4 regions of the Chelatococcus sp. KU-N122 genome follow, and region 3 is predicted to be linked to each of the others. Evidence: predicted binding sites of a transcription regulator. Region 3 holds the regulator's gene; each other region holds the start of a gene.

Region 1 (4,781 bases), 680 kb from region 3:
CGTCCCACCGGCATGATGCGCGCAACAGGGTTAAGGACTTGTTCGGGCCGCCGCCGATCAGATGTCGAGCTCGTCGTCGGACGCGAAGGCGGCGCGCTCCTGGATGAAGGCGAAGCGTGCTTCCGGCTTGTTGCCCATCAGCCGCTCGATGGCGTCGGTCGTGATCGGGCGCTCCTCGTCGATCACCCGCACCCGCAGCAACGTCCGCCGCGCCGGGTCCATGGTGGTCTCCTTGAGCTGTGCCGCCATCATCTCGCCGAGGCCCTTGAACCGGCCCACCTCCACCTTGCGGCCCTTGAAGTCGGTGGCGATCAGACGATCGCGATCGGCCTCGTCGCGCGCATACAGCGTCTTGTTGCCGCTGGTGACGCGGAACAGCGGCGGCACCGCGAGGTACAGGTGGCCGTTGTCGATCAGCTTCGGCATCTGTCGATAGAAGAAGGTGATCAACAGGGAGGCGATATGGGCGCCGTCGACGTCGGCGTCCGTCATGATGACCACCTTCTCGTAGCGAAGGTCCTCGTCGCGATACTGATTGCCGCTGCCGCAGCCGAGCGCCTGCATGAGGTCGGAGAGCTGCTGATTCTGCGCGAGTTTGTCGCGGCCGGCGGAGGCGACGTTGAGGATCTTGCCGCGCAGCGGCAGCACCGCCTGGGTCTGCCGGTTGCGCGCCTGCTTGGCGCTACCGCCGGCCGAATCGCCTTCGACGATGAAGATCTCCGAGCCGGCGGCGCCCGCCGCCGTGCAATCGGCCAGCTTGCCGGGCAGGCGCAGGCGCCGCGTCGCGGTCTTGCGGGCGACTTCCTTCTCGGCCCGCCGGCGCAGCCGCTCCTCGGCGCGCTCGATCGTCCAGTCGAGCAGGCGCAAGGCTTGCTGCGGGGCCGCGGCGAGCCAATGGTCGAAGGCGTCGCGCAGGGCCGTCTCGACGATGCGCGTCGCCTCCGCGCTGGCGAGCTTGTCCTTTGTCTGCCCCTGAAACTCGGGCTCGCGGATGAACACCGAGAGCATCGCGGCGCACGACACCATCACGTCCTCGGCGGCGATCTGTGCGGCACGCTTGCTCTGGCCGATCCGCTCGGCATGGTCGCGCAGGCCGCGCAGCAGGGCGAGGCGCAGGCCCTGCTCATGGGTGCCGCCCTCGGACGTCGGGATGGTGTTGCAGTAGGAGTGGATGAACCCATCGGCGTTGGCGAGCCAGGCAATGGCCCATTCCAGGGATCCGTGGCCACCCGGCTTCTCGATCTTGCCCGCGAAGATCTGCTCGGCGACCATGACGGTGCCTTCGATCTCGCGGGACAGATAGTCCTTCAGGCCGCCCGGAAAGCGGAAGCTCGCCTCTTCCGGCACGTTGTCGATGCCGGCGAGCAGGGCGGGCGCGCAGCGCCAGCGGATCTCGACGCCACCGAACAGATAGGCCTTCGAGCGGGCCATCTTGAACAGCCGGCGCGGGCTCAGATGCGCCGACGCGCCAAAAATCTGCGGATCCGGATGAAACCTCACCGTGGTGCCGCGGCGATTCGGCGCTCGCCCCACGGTCTCCACCGGCCCGAGCGGCAGGCCCCGGGAGTAGGCCTGGCGGTAGACGGTCTGGCCGCGGACGATCTCCACCTCCAGCCGGTCGGAGAGGGCGTTGACCACCGAGACGCCGACGCCGTGCAAGCCGCCCGACGTCTCGTACACCTTCGAATCGAACTTGCCGCCCGCGTGCAGCGTCGTGAGAATCACCTCGAGCGCGGATTTCTTGGGGAACTTCGGGTGCGGATCGATGGGAATGCCGCGGCCGTTGTCGGTCACCCGCACGAAGCCGCCAGCCTCCAGTTCGACCTCGATGAAGGTGGCGTGGCCGGCCACCGCCTCGTCCATGGCGTTGTCGATCACCTCGGCGAACAGGTGGTGCAGAGCCTTCTCGTCGGTGCCGCCGATGTACATGCCAGGCCGACGCCGTACCGGCTCGAGCCCCTCCAGCACTTCGATGGAGGCGGCCGTGTAGTTGCCTTCGCCGGCGGTCTGCGGCACGCGGGAGGGCTTCGCCTGGGGCTGCTGCGGCGCCGCCTTCGGCAGCGGCTTGCGCGCGGCTGCCCCACCGCCGAAAAGATCGTCTCTGCTGGCCATCGATACCTGTTGATCCCGATTCGTTCCGTCCAACTATGCCACGACGCGGCGCCTGCTGCGATGCACAGGCCCGCCGCGCGGACATGCAGCGGGGGATAAGCGCCGGCCGCGCTCGAACGAGGTCGGTCCGCGGGCGTCCGGCGCCGCGGCACCTGCGGCCGTCAACCGCTGGCGTCGTCGCCGGGCCCCGTCAGCCGCCGCTCGACGGCGCGCTCGAGCGGCCCGCCGAAGATGAGCAGTGTGAAGGTGATTGCCAAGCCCACCAGCACGATGCTCCACGCCGCCAGACCACACGCGATGCCGAAGGCCGCGCAGATCCAGACCGTTGCCGCCGTGGTGAGGTTCTTGACGACGAGGCGGTCGGGCTGGCGCAGCACCACGCCCGCGCCGATGAAGCCGACACCGGTGAGCACTCCCTGGACGATTCCCTGCACCACCCGGCTCAACGCGTCGGCGCTGCCCTGGATGCCGGGCAGATGCACGACCGACACACAGACCACCGCCGCCCCGAGGGAGACCAGCGACAACGTCCGCATGCCGGTCGGCTTGCCCTTGAGGTCGCGGTTGAGGCCGATCGCCATGCCGACGAACGTGGCAGCCAGCAGGCGCAGCATGACGTCTTCGACTTCGGCCATCGCCCCACCACCGGACATGCGTCGGATGTGCGATTTAGCACATACGGCCCGCGCGAAGGGAAACGAGCGTACGCTCGACGCCGTTCTCATGGCCCGCGGAGCACCCGGCATGACGCTCGCACCGCTGCTGACGGCGACCCCGGCCATACAGATTCATGGCGTAGCGGCCATGGCGGCCCTGGTTCTCGGCCTCGTCCAGTTCGGGCTGCCGAAGGGCACCGCCGGCCATCGCGCCATCGGCTGGGCCTGGGCTGCAACGATGCTGGCGGTCGCCGTCAGCTCGCTGTTCATCCACGAGATCCGGCTGCTGGGCCCATGGAGCCCCATTCACCTGCTGTCGGTGCTGACGCTGGTGATGCTGCCGCTCGGCCTGCTGTACGCGCATCGCCACAACGTGCGGGGGCATCGCTCGACGATGGTCGGGCTCTACGTGGGCGGCCTCGTCGTTGCCGGGCTCTTCACGCTGGTGCCCGGCCGCATCATGAGCAAGGTCCTGTTCGGCGGCTGACGCCTTCAAACGACAAGGCCGGGCGCTGACGCGCCCGGCCCTGCAGACTTGCCGGCAATTTCGGTGGATCAGACCGAGTAGTACATCTCGAACTCGACCGGGTGGGGCGTCATCTCGAAACGCATCACTTCGGTCATCTTCAGCTCGATGTAGCTCTCGATGAAATCGTCGGTGAAGACGCCGCCGGCCTTGAGAAAACTGTTGTCCTTCCTCAGGCTGTCGAGAGCCTCGCGCAGCGAGCCGCACACGGTGGGGATCTTCTTCAGCTCCCGCGGCGGCAGATCGTAGAGATCCTTGTCCATCGCCTGGCCCGGATCGATCTTGTTGAGAATGCCGTCGAGGCCGGCCATCAGCATTGCCGAATAGGCGAGGTAGGGGTTGGCGGTGGGGTCCGGGAAGCGGATCTCGACGCGCTTGGCCTTGGGGTTGGCGGTCCACGGAATGCGGCAGGAGGCCGAACGGTTGCGAGCCGAATAGGCGAGCAACACCGGAGCTTCATAGCCCGGCACGAGCCGCTTGTAGGAGTTCGTGGACGGGTTGGTGAAGGCGTTCAGCGCCTTGGCGTGCTTGATGATGCCGCCGATGTACCACAGGCACTCCTGGCTCAGGTCGGCATATTTGTTGCCGGCGAACAGCGGCTTGCCGCCCTTCCAGATCGACATGTGCACGTGCATGCCCGAGCCGTTGTCGCCGAACACCGGCTTCGGCATGAATGTCGCCGACTTGCCGTAGCTGTGGGCGACCTGATGGATGCAGTACTTATAGATCTGCATGCCGTCGCCCATGTGGGTGAGCGTGTCGAACTTCATGCCCAGTTCGTGCTGGGCGGACGCCACCTCGTGGTGGTGCTTTTCCACCTTGACGCCCATGGATGCCATGGCCGCGAGCATCTCGCCGCGCATGTCCTGGGCGCTGTCGAGCGGCGGCACCGGGAAATAGCCGCCCTTGGTGCCGATGCGATGGCCGAGGTTGCCGCCCTCGTAGTCCGTGTCGCCGTTGCTCGGCAATTCGGACGCGTCCAGCTTGAAGCCGGTGTTGTAGGGATCGGCCTTGAAGCGCACGTCATCGAACACGAAGAACTCGGCCTCGGGGCCGACATAAATCGTGTCGCCGATACCGGTCGACTTCAGGAAAGCCTCCGCCTTCTTGGCGCAGCCGCGGGGATCACGGCCGTAGGCCTCGCCGGTCGAAGGCTCGAGAATGTCGCAGACGATGGACAGCGTGGGGGCGGAGAAGAAGGGATCGAGGGTCGCCGTCGTCGGATCCGGCATCAGCACCATGTCCGACTCGTTGATGGCCTTCCAGCCGGCGATCGAGGAGCCGTCGAACATCGTGCCTTCGGCAAAGATGTCCTCGTCCACCAGGGAGACGTCGAACGTGACGTGCTGCCACTTGCCGCGCGGGTCGGTGAAGCGGAAGTCGACATACTTGATGTCGTCCTCCTTGATCATTTTGAGCACATCTTGAGCGCTCTTCGTCATCAGAATCCCCTGTTGCTGCTCGCTGATGAAAAAAGGCCTGCGGAC
Region 2 (4,781 bases), 670 kb from region 3:
AGGGCTCCCGCCATCATCTTCATCGACGAGCTCGATGCCCTCGGCCGCGCCCGCGGCATCGGCCCCATGGCCGGCGGCCACGACGAGAAGGAGCAGACGCTGAACCAGCTGCTCGTCGAGCTCGATGGCTTCGATTCCTCCGCCGGGCTGGTGCTGCTGGCGGCGACCAACCGGCCGGAGATCCTCGATCCGGCCCTGCTGCGGGCCGGGCGCTTCGACCGTCAGGTGCTGGTCGACCGGCCGGACAAGCTCGGCCGCGTGCAGATCCTCGAGGTGCACCTGAAGAAGGCGAAACTGGCGCGCGACGTGTCAGCCGAGCAGATCGCCGCCCTGACACCGGGCTTCACCGGCGCGGATCTCGCCAACCTGGTCAACGAGGCGACGCTGCTCGCCACGCGCCGCAAGGCCGACGCGGTGACGATGGAGGACTTCAATAACGCCGTCGAGCGGATCGTCGCCGGCCTGGAGAAGCGCAACCGCCTGCTCAACCCCAAGGAGCGCGAGATCGTCGCCTACCATGAGATGGGCCATGCGCTGGTCGCCATGGCGCTGCCCGGTGTCGATCCCGTCCACAAGGTCTCGATCATCCCGCGCGGAGTCGGCGCGCTCGGCTACACCATCCAGCGCCCCATCGAGGACCGCTTCCTGATGACGCGGGAGGAGCTGGAGAACAAGATGGCGGTGCTGCTCGGCGGGCGGGCCGCGGAATGGATCGTGTTCCGCCACCTCTCCACCGGCGCGGCCGACGATCTCGTCAAGGTGACCGACATCGCCCGGGCGATCGTGACCCGCTACGGCATGACCGAGAAGCTCGGACACGTGGCGCTGGAGAAGGACCGCCGCTCCTTCATCGCCGGGGACCAGCCCTACTACGGGCCGCAGGAGCGCACCTATTCCGACGAAACCGCCGCCACCGTGGACGAGGAGGTGCGCCGCATCGTGGAGGAAGCCTTTACACGCGCCGTGGCGTTGCTGACGTCGCGCCGCGACGCTCTGGAGCGCTCGGCGCGACAATTGCTGGAGACCGAGACGCTCGACGAAAAGGAGATCCGTGCCCTCGCGGGCGCGCCGGCAGCCGCCTGACCTGGACGGCCGCTCCGGCGCCGGGCGGGCTCACCCGAGTAACGGCCAGCGGCCGAGGACGTCGTGGCGCCCCCGGCCACGGAGGCTATGGAGCAGCACGAACTCGCGCACCTCCCAGCTCACGGGCGACACCCACTGGGGCCGGAGCTCCGCCCTGTCGCGCAGCAGCGTCAGGTGCGGCTCGAACTCCCGCACCGTGCGCGCGGCGAGCCCCACGTCCGCCAGGGCGGCGTGAATCGTGCGATGGAGACGGCGCACGCCGACCACACCCTCGTCGCCGGTCAGGACCAGCGGCCGCGGCGAGCCCTTCCAGCTGATCAGCCGGTCCAACTTCACGACGAAGCGTGAGGCCGTCACACGACCGGCCGCCTCCCGCGCCCTGGCGATGATCTGCTCGTCCGGACGGCGAAAGGCGCCGAGCCCGTTCAGCGAGATATGCAGCAGCGCCGGCGGCGTGGGCGTGCCCGTCAGCCGCAGATGCGACCGATAGCGCTCGATGCGCCGCGAAAGGTCATGCGCGATGAGCGGGGGCGCGATCAAGGCGAAGAAGAGAGCATGGAGCCAACCGCCATGGGCGCCACAGCCGGCTGTATCCGAGGTCCACGCCGCCATCATTCCCGCCTTTCCTCAAGCTCCCCTCCCCGATTCGGGGCCGGCGCACCGGAAAGTCAAGAACATATCGTGAACACAGCTAAAACTATCGGCCAGGCGCGGGCTGACAAGCGGCATGGTCGTGCATACTGAGACACCGCCCGACGGTTTCGCGACGAAGAGAGGCTCCGTGACGGTCCGACCGATCGTAAGATTTCCCGACCCCCGCCTGCGCCAAGTCGCCGAGCCCGTAGCCGTCTTCGACGAGGCGCTTCGCAGCCTTGCAGCCGATCTCCTGGACACGCTCCGCGCGGCGCCCGGCATCGGCATCACCGCCCCACACATCGGCATTCCCGCCCGGCTCGTGGTGCTCGAGCTGACGACGGGCAACGCGCGAACCTACGTCAATCCACGGATCGCCTGGGGCTCGGACGAGCGGATCCGGCACAAGGAGGGCAGCATCTCGATGCCTGGCGCGACGGACGAGGTCGAGCGGTGCGCGCGGGTGCGCGTGCATTATCAGGACCTGGACGGCACCGCGCAGGTCGAGGAGGCCGACGGCCTGCTCGCCGTGTGCCACCAGCATGAGATCGATCAGCTGGACGGCGTCTTCTGGGTCGATCGGCTGTCGCGCCTCAAGCGCGAGCGCCTGATCAAGCGATACGAGAAGCAGCAGCGGCGGCCGTCCTAGAGCATGACCCCAAGAAGTGGACACCGCTCCTTGGGCAAGATCGCGCTCAAGGCAGAGACTTAGACCGCTTCGCGACGGGGTGGACGCAACCCGGCTTCACGGGCACCTGGAGTCTCCAGGGCGCGGCAAGCGGCGACCTTGACTCGTCCGAGCGTCTGGCGGACCATTTCGGGGCTGCTCCTGTGGAAGCCGCGAGTCGGCCTCAGGCTTTGCAGGACATGGCTCCTGATCATGTGGTCGGCGCAGCCAGCAGTGGATGCGGACGCACCGTCCGCCGGCTCACTGATGGTGAGGAGAAGTCCCCCAAGCACAACTCCATGACCTTGCCGAGGAGCAAGGTCGCGGCGCAGGTCACGGCCAGCCGCAGTTGTTAGCCGCCATTTGTGCCGTCCGACAATCGAACCGAGTTGCGAGGCTGACACGCTGACCCCAGCGCCGTCACGTCTCGATACAGCTGGCGCATACCAGAACGCTTCGCAAGACGAAGCTCAGGGCCCCGCGATGCAGTCATGCGGCGGGGCCCACGCGCGTTCGGCTCGACATCGCCGATAGGAACGGGCTCCGGCAAGACCTTCAGGTCGATTTGCGCATGCGTTTGCGGAGCGCGCCCGGCGCCGCCTTCGGAGACGGTTGCGCCGGCCGCGGCCTGATCCGCATGGCCCGGCCCTCCTGATCGACATCGAACGCTTCGGTGCTTCGCACCAGATCGCTCAGCTTGCGATGGCCATAGGTGCGAGGATCGAAATCGGAGGCGATGTTGGCGAGCCGCTGCCCGACCGCGCGCAGGCTCACCCAACCATCCTCGGTCTCCATCTCGGCGATGGCCCTGTTCAATATGGCAGCGGCCGCGCTCGACGGCTGCAGCGGCTTGAGCGCCGTCGCTTCGTCGCTGGCCGATCCCTGGCTCTCCGGCAGCAGGTTCTCGGTGTAGATGAACCTGCGGCAGGCCTGCCGGAAGCTCTCCGGGGTCTTGCGCTCGCCGAATCCGTAGACATCGGCCCCCTGTTCGCGGAGACGGGACGCGAGGCGCGTGAAATCGCTGTCGGACGACACCAGGCAGAAGCCGTCGAACCGGCCGCTGTGCATGAGGTCCATGGCATCGATCACGAGCGCGATGTCGGATGCGTTCTTGCCGGTGGTGTAGGCGAACTGCTGGTGCGCATCGATGGCATATCGCTGCAGGATGTCCGCCCACGACTTGAGGCGCTGGCCCGAGAAATCGCCATAAATGCGCCGGACGCTCGCCTCGCCGAATTTGGCCACCTCCTCGAACAGGCCCGCGGCGATGCGCGGCGACGTGTTGTCGGCATCGATGAGGATGGCAAATCTGGGGGGACGGTCGTCGGCCATGGTCTGCACCTCCATTGTCGTCGGCGCGGCGCTCGCCTCCCGAAGGCAGGCATCGCCGGCGCGCGACCGGGACCGGCCGCCGCCTTGCCTTAGCACGAACCAGCTCCTGTCCGGCTGAATGCGGCCGCGCTGTGGAGGGCCGCCGACGACCTGCCGGGTCTGCTATGATGCGGCACGAGGCGATCGCCTCGTGCCCAATCGCCGGCGCCCCGCCCCGGCATCGTGCGGGGTGGACGACGGCGTCGCGCCGACGACCGTCCGAGGACGCGCCCATGACCGCAACCACCGACATCGTTCGCGTCGTAGCGACCCCGACCGGCTTCCTCCTGGTGTTACGGCAAGGAGACGACGCCTTCGCCGTGCTGGAGCAGCTCGCCGTCGACAAGGCCGTTCCGGCGGCCAGCTTCGTGGGCTTCGGCTTTGCGGGAGAGGTGACCTTCGGCTTCTTCGACTTCGATAGCCGGCAGTATCTGCCCCGGACCTTCCACGACGTGGAGCTGGCCAGCATGACCGGCAGCCTCGCCTGGGCGGACGGGCGGCCGTCGATTCATGCCCACGGCGTGGCCGGGCGCAAGGATTTCGCCGCCGTGGGCGGGCATCTGCTCGGCCTCAAGGTCGGCACCGGATCGCTGGAGATCACGGTCACCGTGCATGATCGGCGCCTCGAGCGGGCCGTCGATCCGGCCGTCGGCACCAACGTGCTGCAACTGCCGGCGGATAGCCCGCGCTGACGTCCCGGCGCGAGCCGCTGCCGCCCCCGGTCAGCCGCCGGCGCACAGGCCGCCGTCGATGGTGACGACGACGCCGCTGGTGTAGCCGGACCGGTCCGAGGCCAGGAACGCCATCATGTCGGCGATCTCGCGCGGCTTGGCGGGGCGCCCGCCCGGGAAGCCGGCCATGAGCTCTGGGTAGCGGCTCTCGTCGCCGAAGCGGTTCTGCGCCTGGGTCTTCATCAGCGTGACGATGCGGTCGGTCTCCACCGGCCCGGGGTTGATGCCGACGACGCGGATCCGGTCGGCGAGGCTGCGGCCGCCGAGCGCCCGGGTGAACGCCATCAGGGCCGCGT
Region 3 (4,781 bases):
GCCTGCGCGGGCGGGCGCTGCTCCTGCATCCGACGCAATCTATCTGGCGTCTCTTTGCGCTCGAGCAAGAGCGCCGCAGGCCGTTCGTATGGCTGCCCGTGGCCTTCGGCATCGGCATCCTGCTCTACTTCGCAGCAGACGGCGAGCCGGCGCTCTGGGCGCCGCTGCTCGGTACGAGCATTGCCGCGGCCGGTGCCGTGGCGCTGCATCGCCGTCCGCTCGGTCGGCTCGCCTTGATCGGCATCGCCTTCGCCTTCGCCGGCTTCGGCGCGGCCTGCATCCGTACGATGCTGGTCGCCGCGCCGGTCTTGCCGCGCATGATGGCAGGCAAGCTCACCGGCTTCGTCACCGCGGTCGACGATCATGGCGCGGGCTCGCGCCTGGTGATCGTCCCGACCTCCTTTGCCGACGTCACGCCGGAGGCGCTGCCGGCGCTGGTGCGCGTGACGGTCAAGTCACGCACGACGATCAAGCCGGGCGACCATGTCCGGGCGTCCGCGCGGCTGCTGCCGCCGCCGGAGCAAGCGCGGCCGGGCGGCTACGATTTCGCACGCGACGCCTACTTCAAGCGGCTCGGCGCGGTCGGCTCGGTCAGCGGCGCCATTGAGCTGACCCCGGCCGCGGCCGAAGCGCCGCGGTCGGTGCGGTGGGCCGCCGCTATCGACGCTGCCCGCTCCGTCGTCACCGCGCGGATCGCGGCGGCATTCGGGGGCAGGCGGGCGCCGTGGCGGCCGCCCTGGTCACCGGCAAGCGCGGTCAGATCACCGAGGACACCAACGACATCCTGCGCGCCGCCGGCATCTACCATATCGTCTCGATTTCCGGCCTGCACATGGTGCTCACGGCCAGCGTCTTCTTCTGGTCGAGCCGGGCGCTGCTCGCCCTCCTGCCGGGACTGGCCCTGGCCTGGCCGATCAAGAAGATCGCGGCGGCGATCGCCATGGTCGGCGCCGCCGCCTACTGCATTTTCACCGGTTCCGACGTGGCCACCGAGCGCTCCCTGGTGATGACGCTGGTCATGCTCGGGGCGATTCTGGTGGAGCGTCCGGCGCTGGCCATGCGCAACCTGGCCATTGCCGCGCTGATCGTCCTGGCCATGGAGCCCGAAAGCCTGCTCGGGCCGAGCTTTCAGATGTCGTTTGCCGCGGTCGCCGGCCTGATCGCCGTGGCCGAGCGCACCGGCAGCTTGACCGGCCTGGCCCGGGCGCAGGACGCGCCCCTCGGCGTGCTCGGCCGATTGGGGCGGGCGCTGCTCGCCGCCGTCGTGACGACGGCGGTGGCCGAGTTCGCGACCGGCTCCTTCAGCGCCTACCATTTTCAGAAGCTCAATCCGCTCGGCATTCTCGGCAACGTGCTGACGCTGCCGTTCATTTCGCTGGTGGTCATGCCCTCGGCCGTCGCCGGCATGGTCGCCTATCCGTTCGGTCTCGATTGGCCGATCTGGTGGGTCATGGGGCTCGCTACCGAGCCGATCCTGTGGGCTTCGCGCCTGATCGCGACGATCGAGCAGTCGACGGTCGGCATGCCGGCGATGTCGGCCTGGGCCCTCGGTGCCTTCGTCGTCGCCATCCTATGGTTCACGCTATGGAGCACGGCGCTGCGCTGGGGCGCGTTGGCGCCAGTCGTCGTCGGCCTGCTGCTGGCCGCTCATCCGCAACGGCCGGACATCCTGGTGGATCGCCGGGCGGACGGGGCGGCCGTGCGCGGCGAGGATGGCCGGCTCCTGATCCTCGGCAAGCCCTCCGGCTTCGTGGTGGAGCAATGGCTGCGGGCCGATGGCGACCGCAGGCATCCCTCCGACCCGACCCTGCGCGCCGGCGCCCGCTGCGACAGCTTCGGCTGCGTCGGCCGCCTGGCTGACGGCGGCGCCGTCGCCTTCATCGTCGACCGGCGCGCCTTCGAGGAGGACTGCGCGCGGGCCGACGTGGTGATCTCCAGGCGTGCGGCGCCGTCAACGTGCGGTGCCGCGCTGGTGCTTGACGGCCCGCGCCTGGCGCGCGCCGGCGCGGTCGCAGTCAAGGCCGGGGACGGGGTGTTGCAAACCACCCCCGCACGCGGCGAGGACCGATCGCGTCCCTGGATCAATGCGCCGGCGCCGAGGCCCAAACCCGAGCCTGCACCCGCCGCACCGGACGCCGCTCCGGGGCCGGACGACACGGCTGCTGCCGACGAGCCGTGAGCGGCGAGCTCAGTACCGGCGCACCAGACTGATCAGCTTGCCCTGGATCTTGACCCGGTCGGGTCCGAGCACGCGGGTTTCGTAGGCCGGATTGGCGGCCTCCAGCGCAATGGAGGAGCCCCGTCGGCGCAGCCGCTTCAGCGTCGCTTCCTCGTCGTCGATCAGCGCCACCACGATGTCGCCCGTGTTCGCCGTGTCCTGACGACGGATGACGACGGTGTCACCCTCGAGGATGCCCGCGTCGACCATCGAATCTCCGCGCACCTCAAGCGCGTAGTGCTCTCCGGACGACAGCAGTTCCACCGGAAGCTGGAGCGTGTGACTGCGATTCTGGATCGCGCTGATCGGCACGCCCGCCGCAATCCGCCCCATCACCGGGACGGAGATGACCTTGCGATCGTCCTCGCCGTCGGCCGAGGCCGGCTTGACGCGTCCGAGCCCGCCCTCGACGACGCTCGGGCTGAAGCGGCGGCTCGGCTGCGGGCCCGCGGTTTCCGGCAGCTTGATGATCTCGACCGCCCGCGCCCGATTGGGCAGCCGGCGAATGAAGCCGCGCTCCTCGAGCGCCATGATCAGGCGATGGATGCCGGACTTGGACTTGAGGTCCAAGGCCTCCTTCATCTCGTCGAAGGATGGCGGCACGCCCGTTTCGCGGAGACGCTCATTGATGAAGCGCAGAAGCTCATGCTGCTTGCTGGTCAACATGGTCGGTCCGTCCCGTCGCGCTCGTGGCCGCCCGATCGGCAGGCCGCAGATCACGGCGCCCACAATGCTCCCGCGATCCATTCCAAAAGGTTAGAGCACGACATTATCTCGCACCGAGAGCGAGCATCGGCGCAAGCCGCCCGGTCGTTTCCGCATCATGCTCATGCCGGCTCGACTCGCTTGTCGAAACAAAGCATGAACAATATGTAGCCGTTCTCGCTGTGTTCTGCAACAACTAGCTGGGCAGCGCGCCGCCGGCTTTCAGCTCAACATCCTATCAGCGGAATGGCGCGCGCGATCTCGCCGGCCCGCGCCGCGGCCGCGCCGGGCGGCCGCACGATCAGCGCCTCGGCGTCGGCCAGCACCCTGAGCAGCGAGCTGTCCTGCAGGCTCGCCGGCGTGGCGACCGGCAAATCTTCGCCCGGTGTCACCCGCGCTCGCAGGTAGTCCTGCCTGGCGTCGTTGGCGCCGACGTCGCTGCCGAGCCGGACAGCGATGCTTCTGTCGCCGCCGGCGCGCGGATCACCTTGCAGGGCCCGCAGCAGGGGGACGAGGAACAGCGTCCCGCAGACGATGGCCGAAACCGGGTTGCCGGGCAGCGCCAGCACGATCATGGAGCCGAGCCGGCCGTGCATCAGCGGCTTGCCGGGGCGCATGGCGATGCGCCAGAAGTCCAGCTCCATGCGGGCGTCCGCCAGAGCGTCCTTTACCAGATCGTGGTCGCCGACGGAGGCGCCGCCCAGGGTGACCAGCACGTCGGCCGCCGCGGCGCCGGCCCGTTCCACGGCCGCGACGAGGGCGGCCCTGTCGTCGCGGGCGATACCCAGGTCGAGCGGCTCCGCGCCGGCCGCCTCCGTCAGCGCGGCCACGGCGTAGCTGTTGGAGCTGACGATCTGGTCTTCGCCGGCGGCTTGGCCGGGGCGCACCAACTCGTCGCCCGTGGCCAGGAGGGCGACGCGCGGCTTGCGGCGCACCGGCAGGGTCGGATGGCCCATCGCCGCCGCGAGGCCGAGCCGCCGGAAATCGAGCCGGTCGCCGGCCTCGAGCAGGACGTCGCCGGCCTTGAAGTCGAGCCCGGCGGGGCGGATGTGGCGGCCGGGCTCGGCCGCCGTGGCGAAGCGGACGGCTTGACCGGCCGACGCGTCCTCGGCGTTCTCCTGGATGATGATCGTGTCGGCACCGGCCGGGACGGGGGCGCCGGTGAAGATGCGGACGGTCTCGCCCGGCCCGACGGTGCCCGGAAAGCGATGGCCGGCGGCACTGGTGCCGATCAGGCGCAGCGTGGCGCCGGGCGCCGGGCAGTCGGCGGCGCGGACCGCATAGCCATCCATGGCGGAACCATCGAAAGGCGGCTGGGTGCGGCGGGCGGCGAGATCGCACGCCAGCGTGCGGCCATGGGCGGCGGCGATTGCCACATCCTCGGCCTCCGTCGGCGTCGCCGCCGAGGCGAGGATGCGTCGCAGCGCTTCGTCGACGGACAGCATGGGCTTCATGGGACGACGTCCTGGGCGTGCCATGTGCCGGAGCGCCCACCCTCCTTGCGCAGCAGCCGGATCCCCTCGATGCGCATGTCGCGATCGACAGCCTTGACCATGTCATAGACGGTGAGGCAGGCGACCGACACCGCGGTCAAGGCCTCCATCTCGACCCCGGTCGGGCCGTTGACCTTTACCTCGGCCCGCACGGTGACGCCGGGCAGGGCGTCGTCCAGCGACAGGTCGACGGCGACCTTGGTGATGAGCAGGGGGTGGCAGAGGGGAATCAGCTCGTGCGTGCGTTTTGCAGCCATGATGCCCGCGAGCCGCGCCGTGCCGAGGACGTCACCCTTCTTGGCGTCGCCGCTGCGGATGAGGGCAACCGTCTCCGGGCGCGTGACGATCCGCCCTTCGGCCAACGC
Region 4 (4,781 bases), 3.7 Mb from region 3:
GAGCTGTTGCGCCTCGTCGGCAAGTACGGCCAGGACACCGTGGTGACGGCCATGCAGGAGGTGCAGGACTACGTCGAGCGGCTCACCCGCCAGCGCGTCGCCGAGATGCCCGACGGCACCTGGGAGACCATCGACTACCTGGATTACGACCCGGCCAAGGGCGAGGGCCTGGTTCCCGTGAAGGTGCGGATGACCATTGCCGGCGACCGCATCCGCTACGACCTCTCGGGCTCGGCCGAGACGGTGGCTACCTTCTTGAACGGCACCTTCGGCTCGTCCTTCTCCGGGCTGGTCACCGGCACCAAGATGTTCTTCCCCGACCTGCCGCTCAACTCGGGCTTCTACCGCGTGCTTGACGTGGAGCTCGGCCCCCCGGGGACGGTGGTCAACGCGCAATGGCCCGTGGCGGTGACGGGCTTCTGCTCCGGCTCCTACGGCAAGGTGGTCAACGCCGTCTTCGAGCTGTGGTCGCACGTGCAGCCGCAGCGGGCGATGGCCTGCTGCGTCGACATCGAATACCTGCTGGTGGGCGGCCGCGACCGGCGCACGCCCGACGGCGACGTGTTCATGTGGTACGACTGGATGGTCGGCGGCTGGGGCGGCCGCAATGGCAAGGACGGCTCGAGCGCCACCTCGGCGGTGTTCGGCGTCGGCGAGGCGGTGCAGCCGCTGGAGGGGCAGGAGCGCCTGTGCCCGGTGGTCACCACCGAGCACCAGATCGCCACCGACTCCGGCGGGCCGGGACGCTTCCGCGGCGGCTGCGGCGTGCGCAAGGGCGGCGTGCTGACGGGCATGCGCGGCACCGTCATGTCCTATTGCTGCGACCGTGCCCGCTCCATCACCTGGGGCATCCAGGGCGGCCTGCCGTCGATTCCCCACGGCGTTTGGCTGACCCGGGCGGGCGGGGAGCCGCGCTACATGGGCGCCATCTTCTCCAACGTTCCGGTGGGGGAGGGCGACCGCTTCACGCGGCCTTCGGCCGGCGGCGGCGGCCTCGGCGATCCCCTGGATCGGGACCCGGCGGCGGTGCTGGAGGACGTGATCGACGACTATGTCAGCGTTGCCCGCGCCAGGCGCGACTACGGCGTCGTCGTGACCGAGATCGATCGCGAGCTCGATCTGTTCGAGATCGACGCGGAGGCGACGGCGGCCGAGCGGCGGCGCATCCGTGCCGCGCGGGTCGGGTGGCTGAGCGAGGATGCCGAAGGGGTGGCCGCCCGCTTCCGCGGCGGCGAGCTCGATATGCTCGACCTGGTGCGCCAGTACGGCGTCATTCTCGACTGGGGCACCGGGGCGCTGCTGCCCCAGACGACGGCGCAATACCGCGAGATGCTGCACCGGCGGGCGGTGCCGGCCTGGGGCACTGCCGAGGGAGGCGCGGCATGAGCGACGGCTTCAATCTCGACCGGCAGATCGCGTCCGCGCCGGCCGCCTTGCGCACCATCCTGGCCCAGCCGGTGCCGGCGCTCGATCACCGCCGGCCGATCATCTTCACCGGCATCGGCACCTCGCTCCATGCGGCCCGCGTCGCCGCCGGCTGGATCACCACGCTCAGTGGTGGGACGGTGCGACCGCAGGCCCTCGATGCCCATGACGTGGGGACCTGGGCACCACTGCGGCCCGATGACCAGGTGGTGGTGATCAGTCACCGCGGCACCAAGATCTTTCCCACCGCGGCCCTCGCCCGCGCCCGCGCCGCGGGTGCCGCGACGGTTGCCATCGTCGGGGCGACCGCCCCGGAGCAGCCCGCCGACCACACCCTGCGCACCTGCGCCGACGAGACCGCCGGCACCTTCACCGTGTCGTATCTGAGCTCGCTCGCCGTCCTGGCGCGCCTGGCCGAGCCGTTCGAAGCCTCCATCGACGGCGCCTTTGCGGCCGGGCTCGACGCATTGCCCGACGCCGTGCAGCAGACGCTCGGCCTCGGACAGCCGTCGGCGGCCGCCGCGGCGGTGGCCGAGGCCGAGACCCTGCTGATCGTCGGCTTCGGGGTCGACTTGCCGACCGCTCAGGAGGCGGCCCTGAAAATCAAGGAGGGGGCGTGGCAGTGGACCGAGGCGATGTCGCCGGAGTTCGCCCTGCACGGCACGCCGGCGAGCTATCGCCGCGGCATGGCGGCCGTGCTGATCGAGCCGGGGCAGCCGGACGGCGGCCGCACGGCTCTGCTGCGCACCGCGCTCGGCGAGCTGGGACTGCGCACCCTGGCGGTCGGCGAGCGCGCGGACGCGGAACTCCCCTTCGTCGCACCGCATCCGCTGCTGCGCCCGGTGACTGGCATCGTGCCGCTGCAGCGACTGACCGCCGAACTGGCACGCTTGCGGGGCACTGATCCTGACACCATGCACGGCCACCGCGAGCCATGGCGCACGGTGATGACGGGCATCCGGTTATGAGCGGGCGGCCTTCGCCGCAAGAGGGGGCCGCCTGCTTCAGCTCATCGGCCGGGCACGCGCGAGCGGCGGTGAGGGCTTTCGAGCCGATGCTGGCCGGATCAAGCCCGGCCATGACGCTGGACGGACGCGGACGGCCCGGCTCGCTCGCGTCTCATGGCTTGTCGTCGTGTTCCTGTCTTGTTCTTGCATTTGTCCCGGCTTTCGCTAGCATAGGTTGCGGCAGCGGCGAGGGTGGGGCGGGCGGATGGTCACGCGGGTGGCGACGGTGGCGTTCGCGGGCATCGAGGCGCGTGCCGTCGACGTGCAGGTGCAGATCGTCAGCGGCGCGGTGGCCTTCACCGTCGTCGGGCTTGCCGACAAGGCGATCGCCGAATCGCGCGAGCGGGTGCGGGCGGCGCTGATCGCCTCGGGGCTGGCGCTGCCCGGCAAGCGCATCACCGTGAACCTGGCGCCGGCCGACTTGCCGAAAGAAGGCTCGCACTACGACCTGCCCATCGCGCTCGGCGTCATGGCGGCGATCGGCGCCATTCCCGCGGACGCGCTCGGCGGCTTCACCGTGCTGGGAGAGCTCGCCCTCGACGGCTCCATCTCGCCCGTCGCCGGCGTGCTGCCGGCGGCCATCGCCGCGGCGGGGCGCGGCCACGGCCTCATCTGCCCGGCGGCCTGCGGCGCGGAGGCCGCCTGGGCCGGGGGTGAGCTCGACATCGTGGCGCCGCGCTCGTTGATCCAGCTCGCCAACCACTTCAAGGGCACGCAGGTGCTGGCGCGGCCACAGCCGGCGATCGCCCAGGCTGCCGCGCCGCTGCCCGACCTCAGGGACATCAAGGGCCAGGAGAGCGCCAAGCGCGTGCTCGAGATCGCCGCCGCTGGCGGCCACAACCTGCTGATGAACGGGCCGCCCGGCGCCGGCAAGTCGATGCTGGCGCAGCGGCTGCCGTCGATCCTGCCGCCGCTGACGCCGCGCGAGCTGCTCGACATCTCCATGGTGCATTCGGTGGCGGGCCTGCTGGAGGAGGGGGCGCTGACCGACCGGCGGCCGTTCCGGGCGCCGCATCATTCCGCCTCCATGGCGGCGCTCGTCGGCGGCGGCCTGCACGTCAAGCCGGGGGAGGTCTCGCTCGCCCACAACGGCGTGCTGTTCCTGGACGAACTGCCGGAATTCGCGCCGCAGGCGCTGGACGGCCTGCGCCAGCCGCTGGAGGCCGGCGAGGTGATGATCTCGCGGGCCAACCACCGGGTCGTCTATCCCGCCCGCTTCCAGCTCGTCGCCGCCATGAACCCGTGCCGCTGCGGCCGCGGCACCGAGCCGGGCTTCGCCTGCAAGCGGGCGCCCAACGAGCGCTGCATGGCAAGCTACCAGGCGCGGCTGTCCGGCCCGCTGCTCGACCGCATCGACCTGATCATCGAGGTCGCCGCCGTGACCGCGGCCGACCTGATCCTGCCGGCGCCTGCGGAAGGGTCGGCGGAGGTGGCCGCGCGCGTCGCCGCGGCGCGCCAGCGCCAGTCCGCCCGCTACGCGGCGCTCGGCCTGGCCGGCACCATCAACGCCACCTGTCCGGCGCCGGTGCTGGAGGAGGTGGCGCGGCCCGACGCCGCCGGCCTCGCCCTGCTGCGCGATGCGGCCGAGGCCATGCGCCTTTCCGCCCGTGGCTTCCACCGGGTGCTGAAGGTGGCCCGTACCTTGGCCGATCTCGACGAGGCCGACGCGGTGCGCCGCATCCACATCGCCGAGGCCCTGGGCTACCGTACCGCGGTCGACCGCGTGGCCGCGGCGGCGTGAGACGATGCGGCCGGCTTCGAGAGCTAGAGCATTTCTCCGCCATTGGATGGACCCATCCAATGGCGGAGAAATGCTCATAGTCTTTTGAATCTGGAGCGCTTTCTTGCGATTGGGTGTGTCCACCCAATCGCAAAGCGCTCTAGCCGATCGACTCGTCGTGCTGCATAGAGATTCGAGCAGCTTGCGCCATGGCAGCGGTTTGGTTCTTCAAGACGATGGATGGCCCGGCTATCTGGCCGCCGTCGTGTCAAACCCTCAGAGCAACACGGCAGATTTCGTATCCACCGCGAAAGAAATTCGATGAAAATTTGGAATATTTTTATATTTATTATTGTAATTTTGACTATAATTCCTATCATAGGCGATATTCTATCCGGAAGGACGCCTAAAACGGAAGTTTCGCCACAGGAAATTCTCGCATCGTACTCGGATCGGGATATCTGCCGAGAAGCCATCACCGCTGAAGGGGTAGCTTGGAAGCAATCGCTGATCACGCCGGAATTCGTAGCCGAGGCGCACCGGCGTGGCCTGAGTCTGAATGACTGTCGTCAATTCTTCGGCTATCGGGCCTTGCCGTCTCCGCCGCCCTAGGGGGGCAGTAAGAGAAG

What was found. Region 3 encodes LexA, which represses DNA repair genes until DNA is damaged. Its sites were predicted from a motif close to TGTTCNNNNTGTGTTCNG; they were not measured.
Region 1: parE (DNA topoisomerase IV subunit B) is a predicted target of LexA. The motif match lies at 2,123-2,140, and genes of this name have one in related genera.
Region 2: ACZ5PO_RS22630 (2'-5' RNA ligase family protein) is a predicted target of LexA. The motif match lies at 1,754-1,771, and genes of this name have one in related genera.
Region 4: ACZ5PO_RS02385 (YifB family Mg chelatase-like AAA ATPase) is a predicted target of LexA. The motif match lies at 2,561-2,578, and genes of this name have one in related genera.

The regions. Positions count from the first base shown of each region.
Region 1 covers NZ_AP043981.1:6,365,984-6,370,764, reverse strand. Annotated here, with positions in the region: gene parE (DNA topoisomerase IV subunit B) at 58-2,112, opposite strand; gene ACZ5PO_RS28950 (MgtC/SapB family protein) at 2,274-2,747, opposite strand; gene ACZ5PO_RS28945 (DUF2306 domain-containing protein) at 2,857-3,255, shown strand; gene glnA (type I glutamate--ammonia ligase) at 3,324-4,736, opposite strand.
Region 2 covers NZ_AP043981.1:5,013,781-5,018,561, reverse strand. Annotated here, with positions in the region: gene ftsH (ATP-dependent zinc metalloprotease FtsH) at 1-1,083, shown strand, start outside; gene ACZ5PO_RS22630 (2'-5' RNA ligase family protein) at 1,114-1,698, opposite strand; gene ACZ5PO_RS22625 (peptide deformylase) at 1,865-2,365, shown strand; gene ACZ5PO_RS22620 (NYN domain-containing protein) at 2,939-3,715, opposite strand; gene ACZ5PO_RS22615 (PPC domain-containing DNA-binding protein) at 3,988-4,446, shown strand; gene ACZ5PO_RS22610 (SDR family oxidoreductase) at 4,477-4,781, opposite strand, start outside.
Region 3 covers NZ_AP043981.1:5,688,753-5,693,533, forward strand. Annotated here, with positions in the region: partial or broken gene ACZ5PO_RS25610 (DUF4131 domain-containing protein) at 1-545, shown strand, start outside; gene ACZ5PO_RS25615 (ComEC/Rec2 family competence protein) at 725-2,179, shown strand; gene lexA (transcriptional repressor LexA) at 2,189-2,884, opposite strand; gene ACZ5PO_RS25625 (molybdopterin molybdotransferase MoeA) at 3,151-4,377, opposite strand; gene moaC (cyclic pyranopterin monophosphate synthase MoaC) at 4,374-4,781, opposite strand, start outside.
Region 4 covers NZ_AP043981.1:522,826-527,606, reverse strand. Annotated here, with positions in the region: gene ACZ5PO_RS02395 (hydantoinase B/oxoprolinase family protein) at 1-1,386, shown strand, start outside; gene ACZ5PO_RS02390 (SIS domain-containing protein) at 1,383-2,393, shown strand; gene ACZ5PO_RS02385 (YifB family Mg chelatase-like AAA ATPase) at 2,638-4,173, shown strand.